One region of the Variovorax sp. 160MFSha2.1 genome, then DNA from elsewhere that is predicted to be linked to it. Evidence: riboswitches for the same ligand, from Rfam matches in the RefSeq annotation. Region 1 holds a riboswitch; the other holds the start of a gene.

The links. A riboswitch is a leader RNA that binds a small molecule or an ion and turns the genes downstream of it on or off. The one in region 1 is predicted to bind thiamine pyrophosphate.
Region 2: another riboswitch for thiamine pyrophosphate. It lies ahead of thiC (phosphomethylpyrimidine synthase ThiC); the one in region 1 lies ahead of ABL838_RS13920 (purine-cytosine permease family protein).

Annotation. Positions count from the first base shown of each region.
Region 1 is NZ_CP157624.1:3,084,879-3,099,114, reverse strand. It holds gene ABL838_RS13970 (sulfate adenylyltransferase subunit 1) at 1-1,212, shown strand, start outside; gene fdxA (ferredoxin FdxA) at 1,257-1,586, shown strand; gene ABL838_RS13960 (NAD(P)/FAD-dependent oxidoreductase) at 1,544-2,626, shown strand; gene ABL838_RS13955 (aspartate aminotransferase family protein) at 2,623-3,933, opposite strand; gene ABL838_RS13950 (TetR/AcrR family transcriptional regulator) at 4,046-4,789, shown strand; gene ABL838_RS13945 (LysR family transcriptional regulator) at 4,776-5,717, opposite strand; gene ABL838_RS13940 (Bug family tripartite tricarboxylate transporter substrate binding protein) at 5,802-6,809, shown strand; gene ABL838_RS13935 (Rieske 2Fe-2S domain-containing protein) at 6,806-8,029, shown strand; gene ABL838_RS13930 (PDR/VanB family oxidoreductase) at 8,026-9,009, shown strand; gene ABL838_RS13925 (adenylate/guanylate cyclase domain-containing protein) at 8,983-10,881, opposite strand; TPP riboswitch at 11,080-11,180, shown strand; gene ABL838_RS13920 (purine-cytosine permease family protein) at 11,257-12,600, shown strand; gene thiD (bifunctional hydroxymethylpyrimidine kinase/phosphomethylpyrimidine kinase) at 12,545-13,393, opposite strand; gene ABL838_RS13910 (FAD-dependent oxidoreductase) at 13,429-14,236, shown strand, end outside.
Region 2 is NZ_CP157624.1:6,066,782-6,081,017, forward strand. It holds gene ABL838_RS27965 (response regulator transcription factor) at 1-533, opposite strand, end outside; gene ABL838_RS27970 (YchJ family protein) at 722-1,141, shown strand; TPP riboswitch at 1,183-1,288, shown strand; gene thiC (phosphomethylpyrimidine synthase ThiC) at 1,378-3,261, shown strand; gene ABL838_RS27980 (M48 family metallopeptidase) at 3,294-4,268, opposite strand; gene ABL838_RS27985 (lysophospholipid acyltransferase family protein) at 4,314-5,087, opposite strand; gene gmhB (D-glycero-beta-D-manno-heptose 1,7-bisphosphate 7-phosphatase) at 5,087-5,665, opposite strand; gene ABL838_RS27995 (DUF6036 family nucleotidyltransferase) at 5,662-6,195, opposite strand; gene ABL838_RS28000 (hypothetical protein) at 6,185-6,514, opposite strand; gene glyS (glycine--tRNA ligase subunit beta) at 6,539-8,704, opposite strand; gene glyQ (glycine--tRNA ligase subunit alpha) at 8,708-9,616, opposite strand; gene ABL838_RS28015 (phosphatase PAP2 family protein) at 9,767-10,585, shown strand; gene ABL838_RS28020 (asparaginase) at 10,666-11,736, opposite strand; gene ABL838_RS28025 (TetR/AcrR family transcriptional regulator) at 11,900-12,577, shown strand; gene ABL838_RS28030 (hypothetical protein) at 12,772-13,896, shown strand; gene ABL838_RS28035 (hypothetical protein) at 13,919-14,233, opposite strand.

The sequences.
Region 1 (14,236 bases):
GACAGCAAGACCGTGCTGCAGGACCAGTTGGCCGGCGTGCAGCGCGGCGGCGAGACCGACCTGGCCCTGCTGACAGACGGCCTTTCGGCCGAGCGCGAACAGGGCATCACCATCGACGTGGCGTACCGCTACTTCTCGACCGCCAGGCGCAAGTTCATCATCGGCGACGCGCCCGGCCATGAGCAGTACACGCGCAACATGGTCACGGCCGCCTCCGCCGCCGACGCCGCTGTGGTGCTGGTCGACGCGACCAAGCTGGCCTGGGCCGCCGAGGTGGAAGACGGCACCGTGGTCAAGCGCGAGCTGCTGCCGCAGACGCGCCGCCACACGCTGCTGTGCAACCTGCTGCGCGTGCAGTCGATCGTGTTCGCCATCAACAAGCTGGACGCCATCGGCGATGCCGGCCTTGCCTTCGAACGCATCTCGACCGCGCTGAACGCCTTTGCCGAAGCGGCCGGCGTGAAAGTCGCGGCCATCGTGCCGATCTCCGCGCTCAAGGGCTGGAACGTGGCGACGCGCCATGCCGACTGGGTCGGCTACGAAGGCCCCAGCCTGCTCGAGCTGCTGGAAGACCTGCCGGTGACGGCGCAGGACGAGGCCGTGCCCTTCGCCTTCCCGGTGCAGTGGGTCGAGAAGTTCTCGTCGTCGGCCGACACCTCGCAGGGCCGCCGCGTGTTCTGGGGCCGCGTCGCCTCGGGCCACGTGGAGCCGGGCCAGCGCGTGACCGTGCTGCCGAGCAACCAGACCGCCACCGTCGCCCAAGTGCTGAGCCACACGCGCCAGCCGAAGGCGGTGCATGCGGGCCACAGCGCCGGCATCGTGCTGGACCGCGAGGTAGACGTGTCGCGCGGCGACTGGCTGCTGGCGCCCGGCGCCTTCGAGCCGGTGCGCGAGATCACCGCCACGGTGGCCTGGCTCGACGACGAGCCGCTGGTCGCGGGACGCGTCTACTGGGCGCTGCAGGGCCACCGCTGGGTGAAGGCCAAGGTCGCGCGCATTGTCGACCGCGTGAACATCACCACGCTCGAATCGGAAGCCGCGACGCAGATCGAGGCCAACGCCATCGGCGACGTGGTGCTGGCGCTGCAGCAGCCGCTGGCGGTGCTGCCCTTCACGCAATCGCGCGCCCTGGGCTCGCTGGTGCTGGTCGATACGGCCTCCCACAAGACCGCCGCTGCCGTGCTCGTGCAGCCTTCCGCCGCAAAGGCCTAAAATCCCGGGTTTTCCCCGACCTCACCACTGACGCCAGAAAACAAATGACCCACGTCGTCTCCGAAGCCTGCATCCGTTGCAAATACACCGACTGCGTGGACGTTTGCCCCGTCGACTGCTTCCGCGAAGGTCCCAACATGCTGGTGATCGACCCGGACGAGTGCATCGACTGCGCGGTCTGCATCCCCGAGTGCCCGGTCAACGCGATCTACGCCGAGGAAGACCTGCCGGCCAACCAGATCGCCTTCATCAAGATCAACGCCGAACTGGCCCAGGCCGACGGCTGGAAGAGCATCACCAAGCGCAAGCCCGCCCTGCCCGACGCCGAGGAGTGGAAGGACAAGACGGACAAGATCGGGGAGCTGGTGCGCTGAACCAGCCCGCCGCCCCTGCCGTTTCCCCGATCGAGACCGACGCGCTGATCGTCGGCGCCGGCCCCGTGGGGCTGTTCCAGGCCTTCCAGCTGGGCCTGCTCGAAATCTCCTGCCACATCGTCGATGCACTGCCCGCCGCCGGCGGCCAGTGCGTAGCGCTGTATGGCGACAAGCCCATCTACGACATCCCCGGCACGCCCGTGACCAGCGGGCGCGACCTGGCGCAGTCGCTGCTGCAGCAGGTGGCGCCCTTCAAGCCGCAATTCCATTTCGGCGAGCAGGTTTCCACCCTGGCGCGCGAGGCCGACGGGCGGCTGCTTCTCACCACTTCGGCGGGCAAATCATTCCTCGCCAAAACGGTGTTCATCGCGGCCGGTATCGGCGCCTTCGTGCCCAAGCGCATCGCGGTCGAAGGCATCGCGCAATTCGAGGGCTCCTCGCTCTTCTATCACCCTGATTCGCTGGACCGCTTCGCCGGGCAGACGGTGGTGGTCAACGGTGGCGACGACATCGCGCTCGAAACCGCCATTGCACTCACCGCCATCGCGAAGCAGGTCACGCTGGTGCACCGGCGCGACGGCTTCCAGGCAGAGGAAGCCACCGTTTCGGCCATGCGCGCCCTCGTGGCCGCGAGCAAGATGGCCTTCCAGGTCGGCCAGCCCACGGCCTTCGACGGCAAGCAGCTCCAGATCACCACGCCCGACGCGACCACGCTCGACCTGCCGCTGGACGCGCTGGTCGCCTGCCTGGGCATCTCGCCGCGCCTCGGCCCCATCGCCGACTGGGGGCTGGAGCTGGAGCGCAAGCAGGTGCCGGTGGACACAGAGAAGTACGAAACCCGCGAACGCGGCGTGTTCGCGGTGGGCGACATCAACACCTATCCGGGCAAGAAGAAGCTCATCGTCTGCGGCTTCCACGAGGCCACGCTGGCTGCCTGGGGCGCCACGGCCATCGTGTTCCCCGGCAAGGCCGTTCCGCTGCAGTACACGACCACCAGCACCCGCCTGCACGAGCTGCTGGGCGTGGCCGGCTCCCGCTAGTTCCTAGCGGCACCGGGCAGCAGCACCCGGTATTCGCCGATGAAGCTACCGATGGCGGCCACGTAGCGGTCGATGTCCGCATCGGTCAGCGGCAGCGACAGCACCACGAAGCCGCGCGGCGAGGTGTAGATGCCCTCGCTCAGCAGGTGGAAGAAGAGCAGCTGTCGCAGCCGGGCGTCGACCGGTGCCAGGTCATCGGTGCTGCGCACCTCGCCGCCCACGAAATGCGCGTTCATCAGCGAGCCGATGCCGGTGAACTGCATCGCGACACCCTCGCCTGCGCACAGCGTGTTCAGCCGCTGCCGCATTGCATCGCCACGCGCTGCCAGTGCGCCCGCGGCCTCCGGCGTGAACAGCTTAGTGAGCCCGGCATGGCCGGCCGCCATCGTCAGCACGTTGTTGTTGAAGGTGCCCGAATGGGCCAGCGGCCCGGTGCGCGGATCGAACAGCGCCATCACGTCGGCACGTCCGCCGAAGGCGCCGAAGGACATGCCGCCGCCGATGTACTTGCCCAGTGTGGTCAGGTCGGAGCGGATGCCCAGCTTGTTCGCCAGCCCGTGCGGCGCGAGGCGCGAAGTCATCACCTCGTCGAAGATCAGCAGCGCGCCGACGCGGGTGGCCGATTCGCGCAGCGCCTGCAGGAACTCCAGCCGGCCCGGAATGCAACCGCCCGCGCCCTGCATCGGCTCCAGCAACACGGCGGCGATCTCGGGGCCGTGCCTGTCGATCTGCTCGCGCGCGGTCCGCTCGTCGTTGTAGGGCAGCACCAGGAAGTCGAAGGGCACGGTCGTCGGCAGCGGCTTGGCGCCGAAGCCAAGCACGCCGCCGTGATAGCCGCCCGAAAACACGACGAGCTTGCGGCGGCCGGTGAAGTGCAGCGCCGCCGTCAGCGCCATCAGGTTCGCCTCGGTGCCGGAGTTGGTGAAGCGCAGTTGCTCGATCTGCGGAAAGCGCTCGCAGATGAGCCTGGCGAGCCGGCCTTCGAGCAGGTTGTGGCCTGTGAGGTTGATGCCGCTGTTCATCGCTTCGGCGACGGCCTCCCGGATCTCTGGCGCCGAATGGCCGTAGACGCCGGCCGTGTACTCGGCGATGAAGTCGGCATAGCGGTGGCCGTCGGCGTCCCACAGCGTCGCGCCCTCGCCTTTCGCGATGGTCAGCGGGAACGGCGCGTAGAACAGCACCGAGCGGCTGTTGGCACCGGGCATGTAGCGCGCCTGTTCCTCGAACTGGCGCATGCTGGCGGGATTGCCTTCGGTGAAGCGCAGGTGCGCTGCTGCGAGGGCCTGGTCGATGTCGGCGTGCGCCATGGCAATGTCCTTCGTAGGGTGTGCGCCCGTCGCATGCAGCGCGATTTATTGTTCGATGCTCAATTTATTTTGTTTATACAGTCAACCCGACTGCCGCACAATGGCTGCAACCATGACGAAGCAATCGCCCCCCAAGTCACCGAAACCCCGCACTGCCGGCCGCCCCTCCGGCGGCGGTGGCCTGACGAAGCAGCGCATCGCCGAGGAGGCGCTCGCGCAGATCGACGAATTCGGCCTGGGCGCCTTCAGCATGCGCGAGGTGGCGGCCCGGCTCGACGTCTACCCGGCCACCGTGCACTGGCACGTGAGCACGCGCGAGGCACTGCTGGCCGAAGTGGCGGCGCTGGTCATGGCCGAGGTCGCGCCGCCGCCCGGCAAGCTCGTCTGGAAGGACTGGATCGCCGAACTCTTCCGCCGCTGCCGTGCCGCCGTGCGGCGCCATCCGAACGTGGCGCAGCTGCTGGGCGCGCAACTGGTGTCCAACGGCAGCCTGCCGATGGAGCTGGTCGAAGGCATCCTCGCCACGCTGGCCGACGCCGGCTTCGAGGACGAAGCGCTGCTGGAGGCCTACAACTGCGTGGTCGCCGCGATGCTGGGCTTCCTGACGATGGAGTTCTCGCCCCTGCCCGCCGACAACACGCAGGCCTGGGCCGAGGAGCTGCGCGAACGCGTGCACACGATCCGTCCGCTCGACCACCCGGTGCTCACGCGCAATCTCGCTCAGCTGGCAAACAAGGCCTTCATCCTGCGCTGGGACAACGGCACGACGGTGCCGCTGGACAGCAGCTTCGAGCGCCATATCCAGATCACCATCGACGGGCTCGAAGCCTTCGCGCGCCGGATCAGAGCCCGCTAGCGGCAGCGCCTTCGGCCGGCGCGTCGCGCCCGATGCGCAGCAGCGCGTCCTTCAGCCAAAGCAGGCCGGCGTCGGAGTTGGAGCGCCGGTTCCAGCACACCACCGAGCGGTAGCCCTGCAGTTCGAAGGGCAGTGGATGCACCGCGAGCAGATGCCTGAAGCGCTCGGCCACGCGCAGCGGCATCACGGCGACATGGTCGGTCTGCGCCAGCAGGTCGACGATCTGGCCGAAGCTGGTCATGGCCACGCTCATAGTGCGCGTGCGGCCCAGCCGCGCCAGCACCTGGTCGATGAGATCGTCGAGTGCCGAACTGCCGTAGCCCAGGAACACGTGCGGCGCCTCGCAGAAGTCGTCGAGCGTGGCTTGCTGCGTCATCGTCGGATGGCCCAGCCGCACCGCGACCACGTAGCGGTCCTCGTACAGCAACTCCGATTCGCAGTCGCTCGGCGGCTGCAGCCGCGGCAGCACGGCGATGTCGAAGTCGCCCTTGCGCAGCCGCTCGGTCAGCGTGAGGAAGGAACTGGTCTCCCAGTAGATGCGCACGCGCGAGCCGCAGGCCACCAGCTCGTTGGCCAGCCTCGGCAGCAGCAGGTGGCTAGCGTAGTCGCCGCCCGAGATGCGGAAGATGCGCTGCGACCCGGCCGGGTCGAAGCCCTCGCCGGGCTCGAGCATCGCCGACAGGTCGGCCAGCACGCGCTCTACCTGCCCGGCCAGGGCCTGCGCGCGGGCGGTGGGCTCCACGCCGTGCGCGGTGCGGGTGAAGAGCGGATCGCCGAAGGTATCGCGCAGCCGGTTGAGCGAGGCGCTCACCGCAGGCTGGCTCAGGAAGAGCCGGGTCGCCGCGCGCGACACGCTGCGCTCGCGCATCAGCGCATCGAAGGTCCGCAGCATGCCGACGTCGAGGCTGCGGATATCACGTTGGGCCATATCTCATATCAAAAGCTTCGAATTGCCCGCGGGGCGGGCTGTCCGTATCGTCGAGCGCACAAGTACATCACGACTGGAGACACGATGAATCGGTTCAGACCCTCGCCGCCCGGCGAGGCCACACGCCGCCGCGCGCTCGGCACCCTCGGCGCGGGCCTCGCGGCACTCGCCCTGCCCGCCTTCGCGCAGACGCCGCACTTTCCCAACCGCGTGGTGCGCATCATCCCCTTCGGCTCCGGCGGCGGCCCGATGGACACCATCGCCCGCGTCTACGCCGAAAAGCTCAAGGCCCGCTGGAACCAGCCGGTGATCGTCGAGGCCAAGCCCGGCGCCAGCGGCACCATCGCCGCCGACACCGTCGCAAAAGCCACGCCCGACGGCTACACCGTGCTTCTCACACTGCCGCTCACCCACATCAACAACGCGGTGCTGCAACCGAAGCTGCCCTACGACCCGGTGAAAGACTTCGAGCCGCTGTCGCAGCTTGCCACCGGCGGGCCGATGCTGATCGCACGCGCCTCGGCGCCGTTCTCGAACGTGCGCGAGTTCGTGGCCTATGCCAAGGCGCATCCCGGCATCTCCTACGGCACCTGGGGCAATGGCTCCAACGCTCATCTGTTCGGCGAGCTGCTGGCGCGGCAGAACAAGCTCGACCTGGTGCACGTGCCCTACAAGGCCGAGGCCGCCGCGCACAACGACATGTTCGGCGAGGCACTGGGCGTGGCCTGGGCCAATCCGGCGACCGCGCGCGGCCTCGCGCAGGCCGGGCGCATCAAGGTGCTGGGCATCACCGGGCGCCAGCGGGTGCGCTCGATGCCCGACGTGCCGACCTTCACCGAACAGGGCTTTCCCGGTTTCGACCTCGACAGCTGGATCGGCGTGTATGCCCCCGCGAAGACGCCGCAGCCCGTGCTCGACGAGTGGTCGGCCGCGCTGCGCGAGATCACGAAGATGCCCGATATCCAGGAGCGCCTGGCCGGCTTCGGATTCGAGCCGCTGGGCAGCACGCCCGCCGAGTTCAGGGCCAGCTACAAGGCCGACTTTCCCCGTGTCGCGGACCTGATCAAGGCCGCAGGAGTCACTCCCGAATGAGCACCGTCGCATCCGCATCCCCCACCGCCGAATGGCAGCCCATCGCCTTCGACACCGGCACAGCCTACGGCCGCAAGCCGCCGAGCCACAAGCCAGAGCTGACCGAGGTCGGCGGGGGCACGCCCATGGGCGAACTGCTGCGCCGCTACTGGCATCCCATCGGTCTCGCCGCCGACGCCACCGACACGCCGCGCCAGGTGCGCGTGCTGGGCGAGGACCTGATCCTGTTCCGCGACAGGAAGGGCCGCCCGGGCCTCGTGCACTGGCGCTGCGCGCACCGGGGCGCCTCGCTCTACTACGGGCGCGTCGAGGAAGAAGGCATCCGCTGCTGCTACCACGGCTGGATGTTCGACGTGCAGGGCCATTGCGTCGACCAGCCCTGCGAGCCCGACGGCGGCGCGCGCAGCCGGGGCCGCGTGCGCCAGCCCTGGTATCCGGTGCAGGAGCAGTACGGGCTGATCTGGGCCTACCTCGGCCCGGCCGAGAAGAAGCCGGTGCTGCCGCGCTACGACTGCCTGGAGACGCTGGACGAAGGCGAGACGCTGGAGGCCGACGGCAACAGCATCGGCGGCGGCGGGCCGCAGATCATTCCGTGCAACTGGCTGCAGCACTACGAGAACGTGGCCGACCCCTTCCACGTGCCCGTGCTGCACGGCAGCTTCAGCGGCACGCAGTTCGTGGCGCTGATGGGCCAGATGCCCGACGTGACCTTCGAGAGCACCGACACCGGCGTGAAGATCATCTCGATCCGCAAGCTGGAAGACGGCAGCATCTTCCGCCGCGTGGCGGGCCCGGTGCTGCCCACGCTGCGCGTGGTGCCAAACCCGCGCGTGGCGGCCTACGGCCGGGTGGAGTCCATCGGCTGGGTGCTGCCCATCGACGACCACAGCTTCCGCATCTACACCGTGGGCCGCGTGAAGACGCCGGGCGACCTGGCCCGCGTGCGCTCGCGCCTGAACGGCAAGCTGTGGGAAGAACTGACCGAGGCCGAGCACCGCGCCTTCCCGGGCGACTACGAAGCGCAGGTGAGCCAGGGCGCGATCACCGCGCATTCGGAAGAGCACCTGGCCACCTCCGACCGCGGCATCGTGATGCTGCGCCGGCTGCTGCAGCGCCAGCTCGATGCGGTGCGCGAGGGGCGCGATCCGGCGGGCGTGAGCTTCGACCCGGCAGCGCCGCCCGTGCATTTCGACGCCGGAAACTTCATCGTGAGCGAATGAGCGCAGCGGCGTCCATCGCGGGCCAGCCCATCGCCGTGCGGGTGGCGCGCAAGACGGTCGAGGCCGAGGACGTGGCCAGCTTCCGGCTGGTCTCGGCCAGCGGCGCGCCGCTGCCGGGCTTCGCGCCAGGCGCGCACATCGACGTGTCGCTGCCCGGCGGGCTGGTGCGCCAGTATTCGCTGTGCAACCTGCCAGGGCAAGACGAGCACTACGAGATCGGTGTGCTGCGCGACGCCGCCTCACGCGGCGGCTCCCTCGCGATGCACGATGCGGTGCATGAAGGCGCGGTGCTGAACATCAGCCCGCCGCGCAACCACTTTCCGCTGGACGAAGGCGCCGCGCACAGCCTGCTGCTGGCCGGCGGCATCGGCGTGACCCCGCTGCTGTCGATGGCTCAGCGGCTGGCCTCGCTGGGTGCCGATTTCGCGCTGCACTGCTGCAGCCGAACCGCCGCGCGGGCGCCCTACCGGCGTCGGCTGGAAGGCAGCGACTTCGCCGACAGGGTGTTCTTCCACCATGACGACGGTCCGCCCACGCAACGGCTGGATCTCGCCGCGACCATCGGCCGCCCGGCACCCGGCAGGCACATCTACGTGTGCGGCCCGCAGGGCTTCCTCGATGCGGTGCGAGCCATGGCACGCGACCTGCAATGGCCGGACGCCCAGGTGCACTTCGAATACTTCTCGGGCGCGATGCAGCCGGCAGGCGAACAAGGCGAGTTCGAAGTCGAGCTGCGCAGTTCGGGCCGCGTGGTGCGCGTGCCAGCCTCGCTCAGCGTGGTGGACGCACTGGCGGCCGAGGGTGTCGACATCCCCGTGTCCTGCGCGCAGGGCGTGTGCGGCACCTGCCTTACGCGCGTGCTGCAGGGCGAGGTCGAGCACCGCGACCTCTATCTCACGCCCGAGGAGCAGGCCGCCAACGACCAGTTCCTGCCCTGCTGCTCGCGGGCCCGTTCAGCCCGGCTGATGCTCGATCTGTAGCAGCTCGTAGAGCACCATGCGCGTCTGCCGGCCGCGCAGCTCCGCGAGCTCTTCGATGCGGCGCGTGGCGAGCCGGCCGCCCAACCCCTCGAAGGTGGCCTCGGAGATCAGCGTGCGCGTGCCCAGCTCCTTGTTGGCACCCTCGATGCGGCTCGCCGCATTGATCGCGTCGCCGATGGCGGTGTACGACAGGCGGTTGCTCGAGCCGAGCACACCCGCGATCACATGGCCGGTGTGGATGCCCACGCGCGTGCGGAACTCCTGCAGGCCCTCGGCGCGCCACTTCTCGTTGAGCGCGTTCATCTCGGCATGCAGCTCGATCGCCGCGAGGCAGGCGCGGTACTCAGCATCCTCGAGTTCGGTGGGTGCGCCCCACAGCACCATGATGCCGTCGCCCATGAACTTGTCGATCACGCCGCCGTGACGCGCGAAGATGCCGGCGGCGAGATTGAAGTACTCGGTGAGCTGGCGCACGAGCACCTCGGCCGGCATCGACTCCGAGATGCTGGTGAAGCCCTCCACGTCGGTGAACATCGCGGTGATGCGCTTCGGCGAGCCGCTCGGCCCCAGCGCGTGCCCTTCCGCGACGAGTTGCCGGATGATGTCCACCGGCACGAACTTGCTGAAGGCCTTGAGGCTGCGCGCGGATTCGTCCAGCGCCTGGTTGAGGTGCTGCACCTCGAGCACCCGGCTCGGCTCGATCGGCAGATCGTCGAGTTCCAGCCGCCCGATGCGGCGCGCGACGCGCGAGAGGTTCTCGATGGGCCCGGTCACCAGCTTCGACAACCGCAGCGAAATGATGAGCGCCAGCGCCAGGAAGCTGACCGTCAGCGCCAGCGACCAGAGCACCGAGCGCTGCAGGCCACCGAGCAGCAGCTCCTCGGGCTCCCAGCTCACGAGCTGCCACCGGGTGTGCGGCAGGTGCGAGGTCTGCACGAGGTAGCGACTGCCTTCGTGCTCGATGGAGAAGGCCTGGTCGTCGGCCCCGCCTGCCGTGCTGACCGAGAGCATGTGCGCATGGATGGCGCCGAGCACGCCGCTGTCGGGCGATTCCAGCTCGCGCACCGGATCGGGATGGTCGCTGCGCGCGATCACGTGGTGATCCGAACTCATCAGGGCGCTCTCGCCATGGCCCTGCGCACCGAAGGCACCCACGAGCCTGGCCAGATGCCCCAGCGACACGTTGGCATCGACCACGAGTCCCCGCGTGTGCCCTTCGTCGTCGGCGCGCGCCGAAGGCCGCGCGTGCCCGACGGCCAGCTCCTGCGAGTCGCTCATCATGAATGGCTGGGTCCACACCGGTCCTTTCGCCTTCATGGCCTCCAGGTACCAGGTGCGCTTCTCGGGATCGAAGTCGCTGCGGTAGGCCGAGATCGATGTTGTCGCAAAACGCTGCTTCGCGTCGCCGCCGTCCCGGTCCGGCGAGTCCTTGTAGTGCCAGGTCTCGGTGCTGAAGCCGTCGGCGCGCAGCACCTGGCGGATGGCCGGCACCGGGTAGCGCACCGCCATCAGCACGTGGCCATGGTCGGTGGCCACGTTGATGCTGTCGATTTCCGGCGTCTGCTCCAGCAGCGTCCAGAGCATCTCGGCAGTCTGCTCGCCGTCTTCGCCGCAGACATGGACACTGGGCGAATCGGCGATCGCACGGATCGCCGCCTCGGTCTTCGCGAGGAAGGCGAGCACGCTGTCCTCGACCCGGTCGTGGTTGATCTTGTGCGCGGCGGTGCCGAGCCTCGACACCAGCCTCTCGGCGGCCCAGTAGCCGAAGGCCACCAGGAGCAGCGACTGCACCAGCGCCACCGCGCAGATGATGGTCCCCACGTCGACCCTGAACCGCCTGAGGCGGGTGCCCTTGAAATCCTCATCGACCATGCAAGCTCCTCTTCATTTCTTGTTTCTGCACGCTTATCGGCATGCGCTCCCGTTTCTTCTGCCGTCGTTTTCCTCGGCGGTCGATTCTCGCGCGGCGCATCCGCATGCCGAGGGTTTTCCCTGCCCGCAAAGGCATGCCTGGCGTCGCGGCTTCCCGGCCCCGCATAAAATCGGCTCCGCGCCACGGGTTTGCCGCGGCGTACTTGCTAGGGGTGTTGGGCGGCTTGCCGTCCGGCTGAGAAAGTCCCTTTGAACCTGATTGAGGTAATCCTCGCGCAGGGAAGCTGGTCCGGTGGCCTCTCACGCCTTCTCGCGTGAAAGCCGCGCCACTGGGGCCTCGCCCACCTGCCAAACCTTTTGCACTGGAGCAAACGGATGGCATACGACGACAAGAACAACGATGCCGCTGGCGTCTCGAACGAGGCGCTGACGCCCCTGCCCGCCTCGCAGCGCGTGTTCGGCTGGCGCGACCATGCCTCGCTCTGGTTCAGCCTCGGCGTGGGGCTGCTTGTGATGCAGATCGGCGCCTACCTGGTGCCGGCCGTGGGCACGCGCGACGCGGCGATCGCCATCGTGCTCGGCTCCTGCATCGGCGCGGGCCTGCTGGCCTGGACCGCGCGGCTTGGCTGCCAGAGCGGCCTGGCGAGCGCCGGCCTCATGCACGCCACCTACGGCAGTGCCTTCGCGCGGCTGCCGGTGCTGCTCAACATCGTGCAGCTGGTGGGCTGGACCACCTTCGAACTCGTGGTGATGCGCGAAGGCACGCAGGCCATCGGCCAGACGGTGGTGGGGCCGGCGCTGGGCAGCTTCTGGGGCGGCGTGCTGACGACCTTGCTGTGGGGCGCGGTGCTGCTGGCGCTGCTCGCCGGCTCGATGGTGAAGCTGGTGCGGCGCTTCGTGAGCCGGTTCGGGCTGCCGCTGGTGGTGCTGTCGCTGCTGTGGCTCACGTGGCAGTTCGCGGCGCAACTGCAGGCCAAGGGGCTGGACGCCTTCTGGGCGCGCCCCGGCGACGGCACGATGGGCATGTTCAGTGCGCTCGACCTGGTGATCGCGATGCCGGTGTCGTGGCTGCCGCTGGTGGCGGACTATGCGCGGCACGGCAAGCGCAGTTCCGGCGGCCTCGGCGGCGCATTCGGCGGCACCTGGATCGGCTACGCGGTCGCGAACGTCTGGTGCTATGCGCTGGGCGTGATGGTGGTGAGCGTGGCCGAACCGGGCACGGGCCTCGTCACCGCGCTGCTGCTGGCCCAGGGCGGCCTGGTGGCGCTGGGCCTCATCCTCATCGACGAGCTCGACAACGCGTACGGCGACGTCTACTCGGGCTCGGTCTCCACGCACAGCCTGCTGCCGCGCTGGAGCGTGAAGCGCTGGGGCCTGCTGCTGGCTGCCCTGTGCATCGCGCTGGCGCTGGTGCTGCCGATGCACACGCTGGAGCCCTTCCTGCTGCTGCTGAGTTCGGTGTTCGTGCCGCTGTATGGGGTGATCATCGGCCGGCTGGGCAGCGGCGAGGCGGTATCGCCGCAAGGCGCGCGGCGCAAAATCGACTTCGGCGCGGCACTGATCTGGATCGCGGGCATCGCCGCGTATCACGCGCTTGCCAAGTGGGCACCGCAGTTCGGCTCCGCGCTGCCGACACTGGCCGCGACTTTCGCGCTGGCCTGGCTCAGCCGGCCTTCAACGGCAGCCGGTGCGTCGGCACTGGCGCAAAGCCGTGGTTGAGCGGGCCATGACCCGCGCCGATCTTCACGTCTGCACCTGCAGCCATCGCGCCGAGGATGTAGGCGCGCGCCCTCTCGACCGCCTCGGGCAGCGTCGCGCCCAGCGCAAGGTGCGCGGCAATGGCGGACGACAGCGTGCATCCGGTGCCGTGCAGGTTGCGGCTTTCGATGCGGCCGGAGGCCAGTCGCTTGCGTTCGCCATCGGCCTGCAGCAGCACATCGACCACTTGGTTGCCCGGCAGATGGCCGCCTTTGAGCAGCACGGCCTTCGCGCCGAGCGCCAGCAGTTCGTCGGCCGCGCCGTCGAGTGCATCCACGCCTTCGATGGCACGGCCGATCAGCAAGGCGGCTTCGTCGAGATTGGGCGTGACGACCACGGCGCGCGGGAACAGCTCGCGCACCAGCACCTGCACCGTCTCGGCCGCGATCAGGCGATCGCCGCTGGTGGCGACCATCACGGGGTCGAGCACCACGTTCTTCAGCCGGTAGCGGTCGATGGCCCAGGCCACCACTTCGACCACCTCGGGCGCGTGCAGCATGCCGAGCTTGACGGCATCGACGCCGATGTCTTCGACCACGGCCTGGATCTGCGCCTTGAGGAAGTCGGGCGGCACGCCGTGGATGCCCGAGACGCCCAGCGTGTTCTGCGCGGTGAGCGCAGTGATGGCCGTCATGCCGTAGCAGCCCAGGGCGGCGAAGGTCTTGAGATCGGCCTGGATGCCGGCGCCGCCACCGCTGTCGGAACCGGCGATGGAAAGCACGCGTGCGTAGCGCTGAGTGGGCTCTTGGGTCATGCCGAAAATTATCGGCGACGCGAAGGAGCCCTGGCATGAGCCTTCCTTTCGACTCGGTCGCCATCCTCGGCGCAGGCCTCATGGGCCGGCTGATGGCGGTGACGCTGGCGCACGCCGGGTGCAAGGTCGATGTGTTCGAGGCCGGCAGCGCCGAGGCCGAAGGCGCTGCCGCGCGCGTGGCCGCCGCGATGCTGGCGCCGCTGGCCGAATCGGCCGTCGCACCGGTGTCTGTCGTGCGCATGGGGCAGCACGCGCTCGCGCGCTGGCCGGAGCTGCTCGCGCCGCTGGCACAGCCCGTGTTCTTCCAGCGCGAAGGCACGCTGGTGCTCTGGCATCGGCAGGACGCGGCCGAAGCAACGCGGCTCGCCCGCGTGCTCGCGAACACCGGTGCGCAGGTGCCCGAGCTGGCGCCGATGCAATCCGTCGACGCTCGCGCGATCGCCACGCTGGAGCCCTCGCTGGGCCAGCGCTTCGCTCAGGGCCTGTTCCTTCCGGGCGAAGGCCAGCTCGACAATCGCGCGCTGCTGGCCTCGCTGCTCGCCACGCTCGAGAGCAGCCCTCTCGTCACGCTGCACTGGCAATCGCCGCGTACGCCTTCGGACTTCTCGCCCGGAACGACAGGCCAGCCCGACTGGGTAATCGACTGCCGCGGCCTCGGCGCCCGTCCGCAGTGGAATGCTCTTCGTGGTGTGCGCGGCGAGGTGATCCGCGTGCATGCGCCCGAGGTGAGCCTGAAGCGACCGACGCGCCTCGTGCATCCGCGCTACCCGCTCTACATCGCGCCCAAGCCGGGCAACCTGTTCGTGATCGGCGCGACCGAGATCGAGTCGGACGACATGTCGC
Region 2 (14,236 bases), 3.0 Mb from region 1:
GCTGTTGCAGCGGCACGCTGTGCCCGCTGCAAGGCACCGATGAACGCCGGCTCGATCAGGTCCAGCAGCGCCTTCTCGTGATCGCCGAAATCGCCGCGCCCCTTGCGGCGCCAGATGCGCAGGTCGCCCAGTGCCCGGTCGCCCTCGAAGGCATGCAGGTTCATGCCCCAGTGCAGGCCGTCGCGCGCGAGGAAGTCGTTGAAGAAGGGCGTGCGCATCAGCTCGCGCTGCGGCATCACCTCGGTCACACGCGTGGCACGGCGGCGCGACTGCAGCACGAAGGTGATCGGGTCGTGGTGCTGGTGCCACTGCGCGTAGGTGTCGAGGTTCGCCGGGTCCATGTGGATCGCCACGCGCGAGCCGAAGCTGTTGCCCGCCGCGTTCCAAACGAAGGAGGCGAACTGGTCGGCGTGCAGCAGGTCGAGCAGCGCCTGGCCGAGGTGCTCGCGGATCTCCCGCTCGCCACGGTCGTCCTCGGCCAGCAGCGCGAAGACGCCGCGCAGGGCCTGCTGTTCGGGGGCTGTGAGGTACATCGCGGGCTTTCTCGACGGGCTAGGGCAACGCTATCGTTTAGCAAGCGCCGCGCCAAGGGTGGATGCCCGGGGACCGGGCCGGCCGGTGCGCAGGCGCTGCAGGAGCCCATCCGCCGCAAGCGGCCTTCACCGGCTCCGGGCTTGCCCTGTCGGAGGCTGGGCCGCGGGGTGTTCCAATAGCAGTCTTCATGAGTTCCACCGATCCCACCCCCGGGCCTTGCCCCTGCGGCCGAACCGACCGCCGCGACAAGCCCGTCGCCCATGCCCTGTGCTGCGGCCGATATCTCGACGATTTCGACGGCACGCCCGCGCCCGATGCCGAATCGCTGATGCGCTCGCGCTATTCGGCCTTCGTGCTGGAGCGCGGCGAGTACCTGCTCGCCACCTGGCATCCCTCGAAGCGCCCGGCCTCCATCGAGTTCGAGCCGGGCGTCAAATGGCTCGGGCTGGACGTCCGCGCCCGGTCGGTGCTCGATGCGGACCACGCCGAGGTCGAGTTCGTCGCGCGCCAGCGCGGCCCCTCCGGCGCCGCCACGCGCCTGCACGAGCGCAGCCGCTTCGTGCGCGAGGACGGGCGCTGGTACTACCTCGACGGCGACCTGCGGTAACAACCCGCGGGTTGACGCGCCGGGCCGGGGCTCGCACAATCGGCCCCGCTCCGGGGTGCACGCATGTGGCGTGCTGAGATGGCAAAGCTGCCGACCCGCGAACTTGATCCGGGTCATACCGGCGTAAGAAGAGCTGCACTCCCTGACTTCGGTCCGTCCACCTTCCCGTGACGGGCTTCTGCCGAAGACCACCGAGCGATTGCGGAGCACCCTTTCCTCAACAAGGAGTGCCTCCGATGAATGCCCCCGACAAGTTCACCTCGCTGCTTTCGCTGACGCGCGAGCCCTTTCCCGCGTCGCACAAGTGCGTGATTCCGGGCAGCCGGCCCGACCTGTTCGTGCCCGTGCGCGACGTGCAGCTGACCAACGGCGAGACCGTGTCGCTCTACGACACCTCCGGCCCGTACACCGACCCGAAGGTCGAGATCGACGTGCGCCGGGGCCTGCCCGACGTGCGCGGCGCGTGGATCGCCGAACGCGGCGACACCGAGAGCTACGAAGGCCGCGTGCACCACGCGCTGGACGACGGCGCCAAGAACGAAGACCGCGACGCCCAGCGCCTCGCCGAACTGCGCGCCGGTGCCTCGGCGCTGCAGCGCACGCCACGCCGCGCGAAGTCGGGCGGCAATGTCACGCAGATGCACTACGCACGCCGCGGCATCGTCACGCCCGAAATGGAATACGTCGCCCTGCGCGAGAACGGCAAGCGCGAGTGGATGGCCGAGTACCTCGCCAACGAGGAGCGCGCGAAGCGCGTGGCGGGCAACCCGATGGGCGCGAGCATCCCGCGCATCATCACGCCCGAGTTCGTGCGCGACGAGGTGGCGCGCGGCCGCGCGATCATTCCCGCGAACATCAACCATCCCGAGGTCGAGCCGATGGCCATCGGCCGCAACTTCAAGGTGAAGATCAACGCGAACATCGGCAACTCGGCCGTCACCTCGAGCATCGAGGAAGAGGTGGAGAAGCTGGTGTGGGCCATCCGCTGGGGCGCGGACAACGTGATGGATCTTTCCACCGGCAAGAACATCCACACCACGCGCGACTGGATCGTGCGCAACAGCCCCGTGCCGATCGGCACCGTGCCCATCTACCAGGCGCTCGAGAAGGTGGGCGGCGTGGCCGAGGACCTGACCTGGGAGATCTACCGCGACACGCTCATCGAGCAGGCGGAACAGGGCGTCGACTACTTCACCATCCACGCCGGCCTGCGCCTGCCCTTCATCCATCTCACGGCCAACCGCATGACGGGCATCGTGTCGCGCGGCGGCTCGATCATGGCCAAGTGGTGCATCGCGCATCACAAGGAGAGCTTCCTCTACACGCACTTCGAGGACATCTGCGACATCATGAAGGCCTACGACGTGAGCTTCTCGCTCGGCGACGGCCTGCGCCCCGGCTCGGGCGCCGACGCCAACGACGAGGCCCAGTTCGCCGAACTGCGCACGCTGGGCGAGCTCACGCAGATCGCCTGGAAGCACGACGTGCAGACCATGATCGAAGGCCCGGGCCATGTGCCGATGCACATGATCCAGTCGAACATGGACGAGCAGCTCAAGCACTGCCACGAGGCGCCCTTCTACACGCTGGGCCCGCTGACCATCGACATCGCGCCGGGCTACGACCACATCGCCAGCGCGATCGGCGCGGCCATGATCGGCTGGGCCGGCACCGCGATGCTGTGCTACGTGACGCCCAAGGAGCACCTGGGCCTGCCCGACCGCGACGACGTGAAGCAGGGGATCATTGCCTACAAGATCGCCGCGCACGCCGCGGACGTGGCAAAGGGGCACCCGGGCGCGCGCTCGCGCGACGACGCGCTGAGCAAGGCGCGCTTCGAGTTCCGGTGGCAGGACCAGTTCAACCTCGGCCTCGACCCCGACACGGCGCGCGAATTCCACGACGAGACGCTGCCCAAGGATTCGAGCAAGGTGGCGCACTTCTGCTCGATGTGCGGCCCCAAGTTCTGCTCGATGAAGATCACGCAGGAAGTGCGCGAGTACGCCGCGAAGAAGGGCGTGGCCGAGGATCAGGCCATGAGCGAGGGCATGGAGGAGAAGTCGAAGGAGTTCATGGCGGGCGGGGGTGAGATGTACATCCCCATCAAGGCCGTGTCCTGAAGCGTTGACCCCGGGGCCGGGGCGCCCCGGCCTCAGTTCCAGCGTGGAACCGCTTCGTCCTTGAGCTGCTGCCGCAGCGCGTCGTAGTCGGGCACCACGCTCTCCACGGTCTCCCAGAAGCGGTGCGAGTGGTCCATCACCCGCAGGTGGGCCAGTTCGTGCGCCACGACGTAGTCGATCACCGGCAGCCGGAAGTGGATCAGCCGCCAGTTGAGCCGGATCGACCCGTCGGCGCTGGCGCTGCCCCAGCGCGTTGCCGCGTTGGACAGCGACAGCTTCTGCCACTGCACGCCGAGCAGCGGCGCGAAGTGGTCCAGCCGCTCGATGAACAGCTTGCGCGCCTGCCGCATGAGCCAGGCCTGCGCGGCGTCGCGGATCTGCGAGGGCTCGGCGTTCTGCGAGACGGCCAGCCGCAGGATGCGCGGCGCGCCTTCCTCGGTGGCTGCGTCCAGCGTGCCACCGACGCTCGCGAAGCCGTGCTTGGGATCGAGCCGCATCACGACCGGCTCTCCCAGGAACGGGAAGGCTGCGCCGTCCTTCCATTCGATGCGCGTGGCTTCCACGCGCGCGAGGCGCTGTCGCGTCTCCGTGAGCTTGCGCAGGATCCAGTCCGACTTCTCGTGGATGGCCGCATCGACGTCGCGCAGCGCCACCCAGCGCGGCGCGCGCACCGACAGCCCCTCGGCGCCGACCAGGAAGCCGATGGTCTTGCGCTTGCCGCGCTTGAATTCGTAGGCCACGCGCGCGGAGCCCAGCACCACTTCGCGCGTGGCCTGTGGGTGCGCGAAGTTCGCGAGCGTCAGCGTGTCGGCCAGCGGCACCGCGGGCGGCGCATCCGGATCGACGGGCGCGGGAGGAAGGATGGCCGCGTCCGGCAGCACGGAAGGCGGTACCGCCGGCTTCGGCTTCCTCGGACGGCGCGGACGTGCCGGCGCGGGCGCCGGGGGCGCGAACTCGCTCCCCAGCCCCTCGAACAGGTCCATCGTGAACCGGAGCAATCCCCCCATGGCGGGCCTTCTGGTTTCTGTCGTTCTACCGGCGGCCCGCGCCCGTCAGCTCACCGCTTCCTGCCGGGCGGGCCGGGAGGGGCTGTTCGCGTAGGCCTCGGGGTCGAGGCGGCGCATTTCGGCCTCGATCCACTCCTCGACCTCGCGCATCAGTTCGTCGGGCTTGCGGCCCACGCTGGGAATGGCTGGGCCGATGGACACATCGACCACGCCGGGGCGCTTGATGAAGGCCTTGCGCGGCCAGACCTTGGCCGAGGTCACGGCGATCGGGATCACCGGCACGCCGGTCTCGCAGGCCAGCCGCGTGCCGCCGCTCTTGTAGGTCCCCTTCTGCCCGCGCGGAATGCGCGTGCCCTCGGGGAACATGATGATCCAGATGCCCTGCGCGAGCAGCTTGCGCCCCTGGTTCACCACCTTGTTGAAGGCCTGCGCGCGCTGGCTGCGGTCGATGTGGATCATGTCCAGCCGCGCCATCGCCCAGCCGAAGAAGGGGATGTAGATCAGCTCCTTCTTGAACACGTAGGCCAGCGGATGCGGCATCAGCGTGGGCATCAGGAAGGTCTCGAGCGTGGACTGGTGCTTCACCAGCAGGACCGCGCCGGCGAGCTTGTCGGTCGGCAGGTTCTCCATGCCGCTCACGCGGGTCTTGATGCCCAGCAGCACGCGCGCGCCGCCGATGGCCCAACCGAGCCAGCGTACGGCCATCCAGTAGAGCGGCACGCCGCGCTTCCAGAGCGAGCTGACGCACATGATGATGCCCCAGGGCACCACGGTGACGAGCATCCACAGTGCGTGGAGAACGGAACGGAACAACGCCATCAGACAGCCACCTGCAGTGCATCCCGCGCTTCGCGCGCGAGCAGAAAATCGACAAAGGCGGCGAGGTCGTCGTGGACCATCGTGTTCGCCGGGTATTCGGAAGGAAGCGGATCCACGCCGCGGCAGGCGGCGCCCATGCCGGTGAGCAGCAGGTGCGGCTCGCAGCCGGCGGCCGCGCCGGCCTGCAGGTCGCGCAGGCTGTCGCCGCAGGTCGGGATGCCCTTGAGATCTATGCCGTAGCGGTCGCCGATCTGCAGGAACAGGCCCGGCTTCGGCTTGCGGCAGTCGCAGTTCTCGTCGGGGCTGTGCGGGCAGTAGAACACCGCGTCGACCTTGCCGCCCACGGCCGCGAGCATCTTGTGCATCTTGGCGTGCATCGCGTTGAGCGAGGCCATGTCGAACAGGCCGCGCCCCAGGCCCGACTGGTTCGACGCGATCACCACGTGCCACCCCGCATGGTTGAGCCGCGCCACCGCTTCCAGCGCACCGGGCAGCGGCGTCCACTCGATGTCGCTCTTCACGAAGTCTTCGCGGTGCACGTTGAGCGTGCCGTTGCGGTCGAGGATGACGAGTTTCATGAGCTTTTCCCCGCTTCGATGCTGCGCCGCCCGATCCAGTCGTCGATCTGCGCCACAGGATATTTCGCCCCGTCCAGCAAGGCAGCACGTTCGTGCAGGACGGCGGTGTTCACCAAGTCGAGCCTGAGCAACTCGCGCACGAAGTCGGCATCCTTCTCGCGAGCCGCCACGCACTTCGACAGCGCCAGGTCGTGCAGATCGGGACAGACCACCGTCAGGTCACCCAAGTAGTGAAGACTGGCACGCTGCATCCAGTCGCCGGGCATCACTGCCGTCTCGGGGCCGACGCCATCGGCGTGGTATCCGAAGGTGTCGTCGAAGCTGGACAGTGCGCCGATGGCACCGTCGATCAGATCGGACTTCTCGGGGTGCAGGGCGGGATAGAGATCGAGCTCCCGCGACACCAGCAGGCTCGGCGGTGCATCCTCCAGCAGGAAGAGCAACGCCTGGCTGCCGATCACGACGAAAGACTGCTCCTGCGCAATGGCTGCGGCCGCGCGCAGCACATGCTCGGCTTCGCTACGCTGCATGTGTGCCCTGCCGCGCCGCGCGCAGGAGTTCGCCGCGCTCGCGCTGCGTCATGAGGACGCCAACAGGAGAAACATTGCGCAGCGCCACCGCGTGATCGTCGGTACCGCAAGTGGCCTCTTCGATCGCATCGACGCCGGCAGCGAGCATGGCGCGCCACTCGTTCCAGTAAGGATCGGACCGCGTGGCACCGGCCTGCGCCTGCCACCGCTCGAGCGTCGCGGAAACATCCGCGATGCGCGCAGGCTCCGCCCGCAGCCGGGACACTGCAAGGCGATGCGCCTGAAGCAGGAAGTCGTCGATCTGTTGCTGGCGGTTCATGGCCGAATTATCGAGCGCCGAAAATCAGACCGCCAGCCGCTCGAGCTGCGCCACCCGGTTCATCGCGGCGTGCAGCGACATCAGCAGGCCCAGCCGGTTCAGCCGCAGGTCGGCCTGCTCGGCGTTGACCATCACGCCGTCGAAGAAGGCATCGACCGGCTCGCGCAGCGCGGCCAGCGTCTGCAGCGAGGCGGTGTAGTCGCCGGCGTCGAACTGCGCGTTGGCGGCGGGCACGACCTGCGCCATGGCCGCGTGCAGCGCCTTCTCGGCGGGCTCCTGCAGCAGCAGCTCGCTGACGTGCGCGTCGGCCTCGGGAGCCTTCTTGAGGATGTTGCCGATACGCTTGTTCGCTGCCGCGAGCGCTGCGGCGGCCGGCAGGGCAGCGAAGGCGCGCACGGCGGCCAGCAGCTTGGGCACCTCGCCCAGGCGCTGCGGGCGCGGTGCCAGCACGGCCTCGACCTCCTGCGCGCTGGCGCCCTGCTCGCGCAGGGAACCCGCAAGGCGGTCGTAGATGAAGTCGACGACCTGGCCAACGTCCTCCGCCGCCTTGTGCAGCGGGAACTCGCCGGTCTTGCCGATGGCGTCGTCCAGCGCCGTGCGCGCGTCGCTCACCAGCCTGGTCAGCTCCAGCGGCAGGTCTTTCTCGACCAGCATGCGGATCACGCCCAGCGCGTGGCGGCGCAGCGCGAACGGGTCGCGGTCGCCCGTGGGCAGGTTGCCGATGCCGAACATGCCGACCAGCGTCTCGAGCTTGTCGGCCAGCGCCACCACGAGGCCCACGGTGTTGCGCGGCAGCTCGTCGCCGGCGAAGCGCGGCTTGTAGTGGTCCTCGATGGCGTCGGCCACCGACGCGTCGAGGCCGTCGTGCAGCGCGTAGTAGCGGCCCATGATGCCCTGCAGCTCGGGGAACTCGCCGACCATGTCGGTCACCAGGTCGGCCTTGGCGAGCTGGGCGGCCTGCGTGGCATGCGCGGCGAGGGCCGCGTCGCCGAGCTTCTCGGCAATGCCGCGCGCGATGCGCATCACGCGCTCCACGCGCTCGCCCTGCGTGCCCAGCTTGTTGTGATAGACCACCTTGCCCAGCGATTCGACGCGCGAGGCCAGCGACTTCTTGCGGTCCTGGTCGAAGAAGAACTTGGCGTCGGCCAGGCGCGGGCGCACCACGCGCTCGTTGCCGCCGATGACCGCGCTCGCGTCGTCGGGGCTGATGTTGCTGACGACGAGGAACTTGTTGGTGAGCTTGCCCGAGGCGTCGAGCAGCGGAAAGTACTTCTGGTTGGCCTTCATCGTGAGGATGAGGCACTCCTGCGGCACTTCGAGGAACTCGCGCTCGAAGCTGCAGACCAGAACGTTCGGGCGCTCGACCAGCGCGGTCACTTCGTCGAGCAGGGCGTCGTCCTCGATGGGCACCGAGCCGCCGCCGGCCTTCACCGCGGCCGCCGCGAGCTGGCGCGCGATCTCGGCGCGGCGCGTCTCGAAGCTCGCGATGACGGCGCCTTCCTCCTGCAGCTGCAGCGCATAGCTGTTGGCATCGCGCAGCACCACCGGATCGACCGTCGCCTCGAAGCGGTGGCCGTGCGTTTCGCGGCCCGCCTTCAGGCCCAGCGCCTCCACCGGAACCACGGCATCGCCGTACAGCGCCACGAGGCCGTGCGCGGGTCGCACGAAGCTCACGCTGCTCCAGCCCGGCAGCTCGCAGCCGCTTTCGAGCTGGTAGCTCATGACCTTGGGAATCGGCAGCTTGGCGATGGCTTCGGCCAGCGCCTTCTGCAGGCCCTCGGCCAGCGTTGCACCCTTGGCGGTGCTTTCGTAGAACAGGGCTTCGGCCTTGCCGTCCATCGCGCGCTTGAGGCCGGGCACGGCGGAGGCGTCGGCGCCCAACGCGCCCAGGCGCTTCAGCAGAGCGGGCGTAGGCTGGCCCGAAGCGTCGAGGCCCACGGCCACGGGCATGAGCTTCTGCGACACGGCCTTGTCGGCGGCGCGTTCGGCCACGTGCGTGATGTGCGCGGCCAGGCGGCGCGGCGAGGCGTACGGCGTCAGCACCGCACCGGCGTCGGCAAGGCCCTGCGCCACGAGCTGGTCGCGCAGCACGCCGGCAAAGGCGTCGCCGAGCTTCTTCAGTGCCTTCGGCGGCAGCTCTTCGACAAACAGTTCGACCAGGAGGGAGTTCTTGTTCATGGGGGTCGTCATCGCTCAGGCAACCTTCTTCGGCGGGATCTGCGCGACCCACTCGCGCGGCGCCATCGGGAAGCCCAGGCGCTCGCGGCTGTCGTAGTAGCTCTGCGCCACGCTGCGCGCGAGGTTGCGGATGCGGCCGATGTAGGCGGCGCGCTCGGTCACGCTGATCGCGCCGCGCGCGTCCAGCAGGTTGAAGCTGTGCGCGGCCTTCAGCACCTGCTCGTAGGCGGGCAGCGCGAGCTGGGCGTCCATGAGGTGCCTGGCCTGCTTCTCGTGCGCGTTGAAGGCGGTGAACAGGAACTCGGCGTCGCTGTGCTCGAAGTTGTAGGTCGACTGCTCGACCTCGTTCTGCTTGTAGACGTCGCCGTAGCTCAGGCCGTCGGTCCAGGTGAGGTTGTAGACGTTGTCCACGCCCTGCAGGTACATGGCCAGGCGCTCCAGGCCGTAGGTGATCTCGCCGGTGATGGGCTTGCAGTCGATGCCGCCGACCTGCTGGAAGTAGGTGAACTGGGTCACTTCCATGCCGTTGAGCCACACCTCCCAGCCCAGGCCCCAGGCGCCGAGCGTGGGGTTCTCCCAGTCGTCTTCGACGAAGCGGATGTCGTTCTTCTTGAGGTCGAAGCCCAGGGCCTCTAGGCTGCCGAGGTAGAGCTCGAGGATGTTCGAGGGTGCCGGCTTCAGCACCACCTGGTACTGGTAGTAGTGCTGCAGGCGGTTGGGGTTCTCGCCGTAGCGGCCGTCCTTGGGGCGGCGGCTGGGCTGCACGTAGGCGGCTTTCCAGGGTTCGGGGCCGAGCGCGCGCAGGAAGGTGGCGGTGTGCGAGGTGCCCGCGCCCACTTCCATGTCGTACGGTTGCAGCAGCGCGCAGCCCTTGTCGGCCCAGTACGACTGCAGTTTGAGAATGATTTGTTGGAAGGTCAGCATGGATCTGCGTGAAGGCGGCCGCCCGGCGGGAGAAGACCCCGCGGCGCAACGAACCGGCTATTTTACGAGGCAGCGGGCAGTCAGGAACGGGCCGCTATGCTCCTGCCCTTCCCTTCGAACCCCCAGCCCTGTCGCCCGAACGCCCCACTCATGCCCGTTGACCATGCCGCACTGATCGCCCTGGGAGAGCGCCTCGGCGCCCAGGCCTGGCCCGGATTCCTGGTTCTTCTCGCCCTGCTGACCCTGGTCGCCGGCATCGCCGCATGGGGCTTCGAGCACCTGCGCCGCCGCCGCGCGGCGCAGCCCGAGCCGGGCGCCGGGCTGCTGTTCGGCGGGCTGGCCATCGGTGCGGCGGCGGTGCTGGCGCTGGCCTGGGTGTTCGCCGAGGTGGCGGAGGGCCTGGGCCAAGGCCGGCCGATGGGCCTGCTGGACGAGACGATCAGCCATTCCGTGGGCGTGAATACGCCACCGGGCGTGCGCGAGGTGTTCTCGTGGCTCACCCACCTTGCTGACCCGATCACCGTGGTGCTGCTGTGCACCGGCGTGGCGATCGCGCTGTGGCTGCGCGGGCACCGCGGCTTCGCTGCCGGCTGGGTCGCGGCCACGGTCGGCAATGCACTGCTGAACCACATGCTCAAGCACATCTTCGAGCGCGCCCGGCCGGTGCATGACTTCGGCTTCGCGCAGGTCTCGGGCTACTCCTTTCCGAGCGGCCACAGCTCGGGCTCGATGGTGCTCTACGGCATGCTGGGCTACCTGGGGCTGCGCATGCTGCCCGCGCGCTGGCGCGTGCCCTCGGTGATGGCGGCGACGGCCGTGATCGTCACCGTGGCCTGCAGCCGCATCTTCGTGCGGGCGCACTTCCCGAGCGACGTGCTCGCGGGGCTGTGCTCGGGCGCCGCATGGCTGGCGATCTGCATCGCGAGCATCGAGTACGCGCGGCACCATCGCGGAACGGACCGCCGATAAGAAGAAAAAAAAAAAGGCCGCGGCGGCTTTCACCGCTGCGGCCTTGTTCTGCAGAGGGGCGCCATGCGCCCCGGGGGAGATCAGTATTCCCAGAAGATGCGCTGCAGTTCCTTGGTGTTGTTGGTCTTCGTGAGAGCCACCATCGCCAGGATGCGCGCCTTCTGCGGGCGCAGGTCGTGCGCCACCACCCAGTCGTACTTGTCGTCGGGCTGCTCGGCGTTGCGGATCACGAAGCCGTCGGGCACGCGGGCGCTGCGGATCACGATCACGCCGTCGGCGCGGGCCTTCTGCAGGTTCGGAACGATGCGGTCGGCCACCGAGCCGTTGCCGGTGCCGCCATGGATCAGCGCCTTGGCGCCGCTCCTGGCGATGGCGTCGATGGCCACCGAGCTCACGCCCTCGTAGCCCATGGCAATTTCAACCGGCGGCAGCGCGGTGATGCTGTCGATGTCGAACTCCGAGTTCATGGTGTGACGCTTCACCGGCGCGCGGAACCAGTAGTTGCGGCCTTCGACGATCATGCCCAGCGGGCCCCACTGGCTGGAGAAGGCATTGGTCTTGATGTTGACGTTCTTGCTCACGTCGCGGCCGGTGTCGATGTTGTCGTTCATCGTCACGAGCACGCCCTTGCCCATCGCGTCCTTGCTGCCCGCCACGTTCACGGCGTTGTACAGGTTGAGCGCGCCGTCGGCCGACAGCGCGGTGCCCGGGCGCATCGAGCCGACCACCACGATCGGCTTGCTGGTGTGCACGGTCAGCGTGAGGAAGTAGGCGGTTTCTTCCAGCGTGTCGGTGCCGTGGGTGATGACGATGCCGTCCACGTCCGATTGCTTCGACAGCGCCGACACGCGCTTGGCCAGCGTCATCAGGTTGTCGTTGGTGAGGCTTTCCGACGCGACCTGGAACACCTGTTCGCCGCGCACGTTGGCGACCTTGGAGAGCTCCGGCAAGCCGGCGATCAGCTTCTCGACGCCGACCTTGGCGGCCGCGTAGGTGGCGCTGTTGACGGCCGAGGCGCCGGCCCCGGCGATGGTGCCGCCGGTGGCGAGGATCACCACATTGGGCAGCGCCTGCTGCGCCTGCGCGAGCGCGCTGGCGGCCAGCAGCGCGGCGCCGGCCGCGAAGGCACGGAAACGGGGAGAGAGGTACATAAACAACTCCTGTGTTGAATGGAATTTTTCGAGGCGGCGAGGAAGATACAGGAACCATGCCCGCATGCCCTGCCCGCTCATGCCGGCATGGCATGCGGTCATGCCAGAGGTACCGGTGGTATTACCATCGACCGCGCGCACCGCCGCTCGCCCACCCGCCACCATGAACGCCGATCCCGCCGCCCTTCCCGTCTCGACCGCCCAGGAAATGCCCGCGCCCGACGGCCCCCTGTCTCGCGCCAGGCCCGGGCGCGAACGCATCATGGCGGCGATCCGCACCGCGGCGGTCACCGAGTTCAGCCTGCATGGCCTCAAGGGCACCTCGACCCAGGCCATCGCGGCGCGCGCCGGCCTCACCAAGCCCCAGCTGCACTACTACATCGCCGGCAAGGAAGAGCTCTACGAGGAGCTGCTGATGCAGGTGCTGCACGCCTGGAAGGTGGTGTTCTCCTTCGAGGACGCGAGCGACCCGGCCACGGTGCTGGGCGACTACATCCGCAAGAAGCTCGACCACGCCATCGACAGCCCCGAAATGTCGCGCATCTTCACGCGCGAAATTCTCGACGGCGGGCGCAACCTCGACCGCTACTGGCCCAACGCACGGGCCTGGACGCAGAAGAAGATCGACGTCATCAACGGCTGGATCGCGCGCGGCCAGATGCGCCCGCTCGACGCACGCATCCTGCTGATGCACATCTGGGCCATGACGCAGAGCTATGCCGACTACGCGATCCAGACGCGCGTGATGCTCGGCCTGCCGCCCGACGCGCCCTTCGACCGCGAGCCGATCGCGCGCGAGCTGGTGGCCTTCGTGCTCCACGGCTGCGGCATCGAGGCCTGAGCGCCGGCTGCGGTCGTAGCCAATTCTTTCTTCTTACTCCTCTTCCCGCCTTCCTTCCGCTTCCTGCAACGCAGTGACTTTGTGCACTGTGTTCGCTACGCCCGCGCGCCTACCTTCGCACGCTTCGCCGCCCAGCCTTCTTTTTCTTCTTTCGCGGCGGCGAATCACGAACAGACAAACAGGAGTAGAGGATCATGAAAGCGAGATTGTTCTTTGCCGCGCTCGCGACGGCAGCACTGGTGGCCTGCGGCGGCGGCGGGGGTGGCGGCAGCAGCTTCGACCCCGGGCTCTTCAGCCAGATACCCCCTCCGCCGAAGGAGCCGCCGCCAAAGGAGCCGCCACCTGAAGAGCCTGGCCCCGGCACCAATCCGACGCCCGTCAACGCCCACTACAAGTGGGTGACCTTCGAGCAGGACCGCGATCCGGACGTCGATCCGGCCGAGAAGCGCTACGACGACTACATCGCGCTGCTGAACCGCGAAGGCGCCGCGGGCTATCGCTATGTCGAAGGCACCCTGGGCGGCAACATCGTGCGGCTGCAGGACAAGTTCATGGTGGTGAAAGACGTCGACACCACCTACAGCTATGAGTACAAGACGATCGAGCTCGACATCCTGACGCCCGACCTGCTGCCGCGCCTGCTGCAGCAGATGAAGGACCAGGGCGCGCAGGGCAAGGTCTTCGTGCAGCTGATGCCGCAGCTGAAGATCCTGCCGCCGCCGAACAGCAACCCCGTGTTCGGCGTGCTCTACCGCAAGGACATGGGCTCATCGGCCACCTACGACTACAACTCCATCCCGATCCCGACCACCAAGGTGGACATGGTGAACGCGGCCAACGCGCAGGGCGCCAACGGCTTCAGGCCGTGGTTCGCACCCAGCACCATCAACCACGAGAGCGCGTATTTCTTCATCAAGGACATGAGCAGCCCGGCCCGCTACGAGATGAAGGCCGTGATCAGTCCGCTGAGCGTGGTCGGCGGCGACTTCCCCGACGTCCCGAAACAGATCCGCGAACAGGGTGCGCTGGGCTACCGCCTGCTGAAGGAGCGCTTCCTGACCGACGAGGGCAAGACTTCGAGCTTCTTCCTCTACATGAAGGACCTGACGCAGGCGAGCACCTTCGAGTACGAGTTCCCCAAGGCCAACAACATCTACTTCGGTCTCGATGAAAACAACATCGTCCAGGCGAACGAGCAGACGGCCAACGGCCTGCGCTACTTCGGCAACCCGGACGAGCCGATCTTCTTCCGGTCGCTGAACTGCACGGGGGCGCTGTGCCTGTCGCCGGACAACACCGAGATCGGGAACCAGGACTGAGCGCCGAACGACCGGCCGCCGTCTAGAGGCCATGCACGACCCAGGCGCCTGCAGGCGCCTCGGGTATGTGCACGGTGTGCTCGCCGGGCCGGTCGAAGCTGTACTCGCGCCCGCCGATGGTGATCGACCTCATGTTGGTCCAGACCAGATAGTCGCATCCCTCGGGGGTTCGCGTGGCCTGCAGCACCTGGAACACAGGCGCCACGCTCACCACGAGCCGTACCCGCGCCGTCGCTGTGGCCGGGCCGGCGCTGCTCTCCGCCGCGCACACCAGCGGCGCGAATGCGACCAGCGCAGCCAGGGCGGCGCGCGCCGGTTGAAACCGATTTCCCGTCATGAA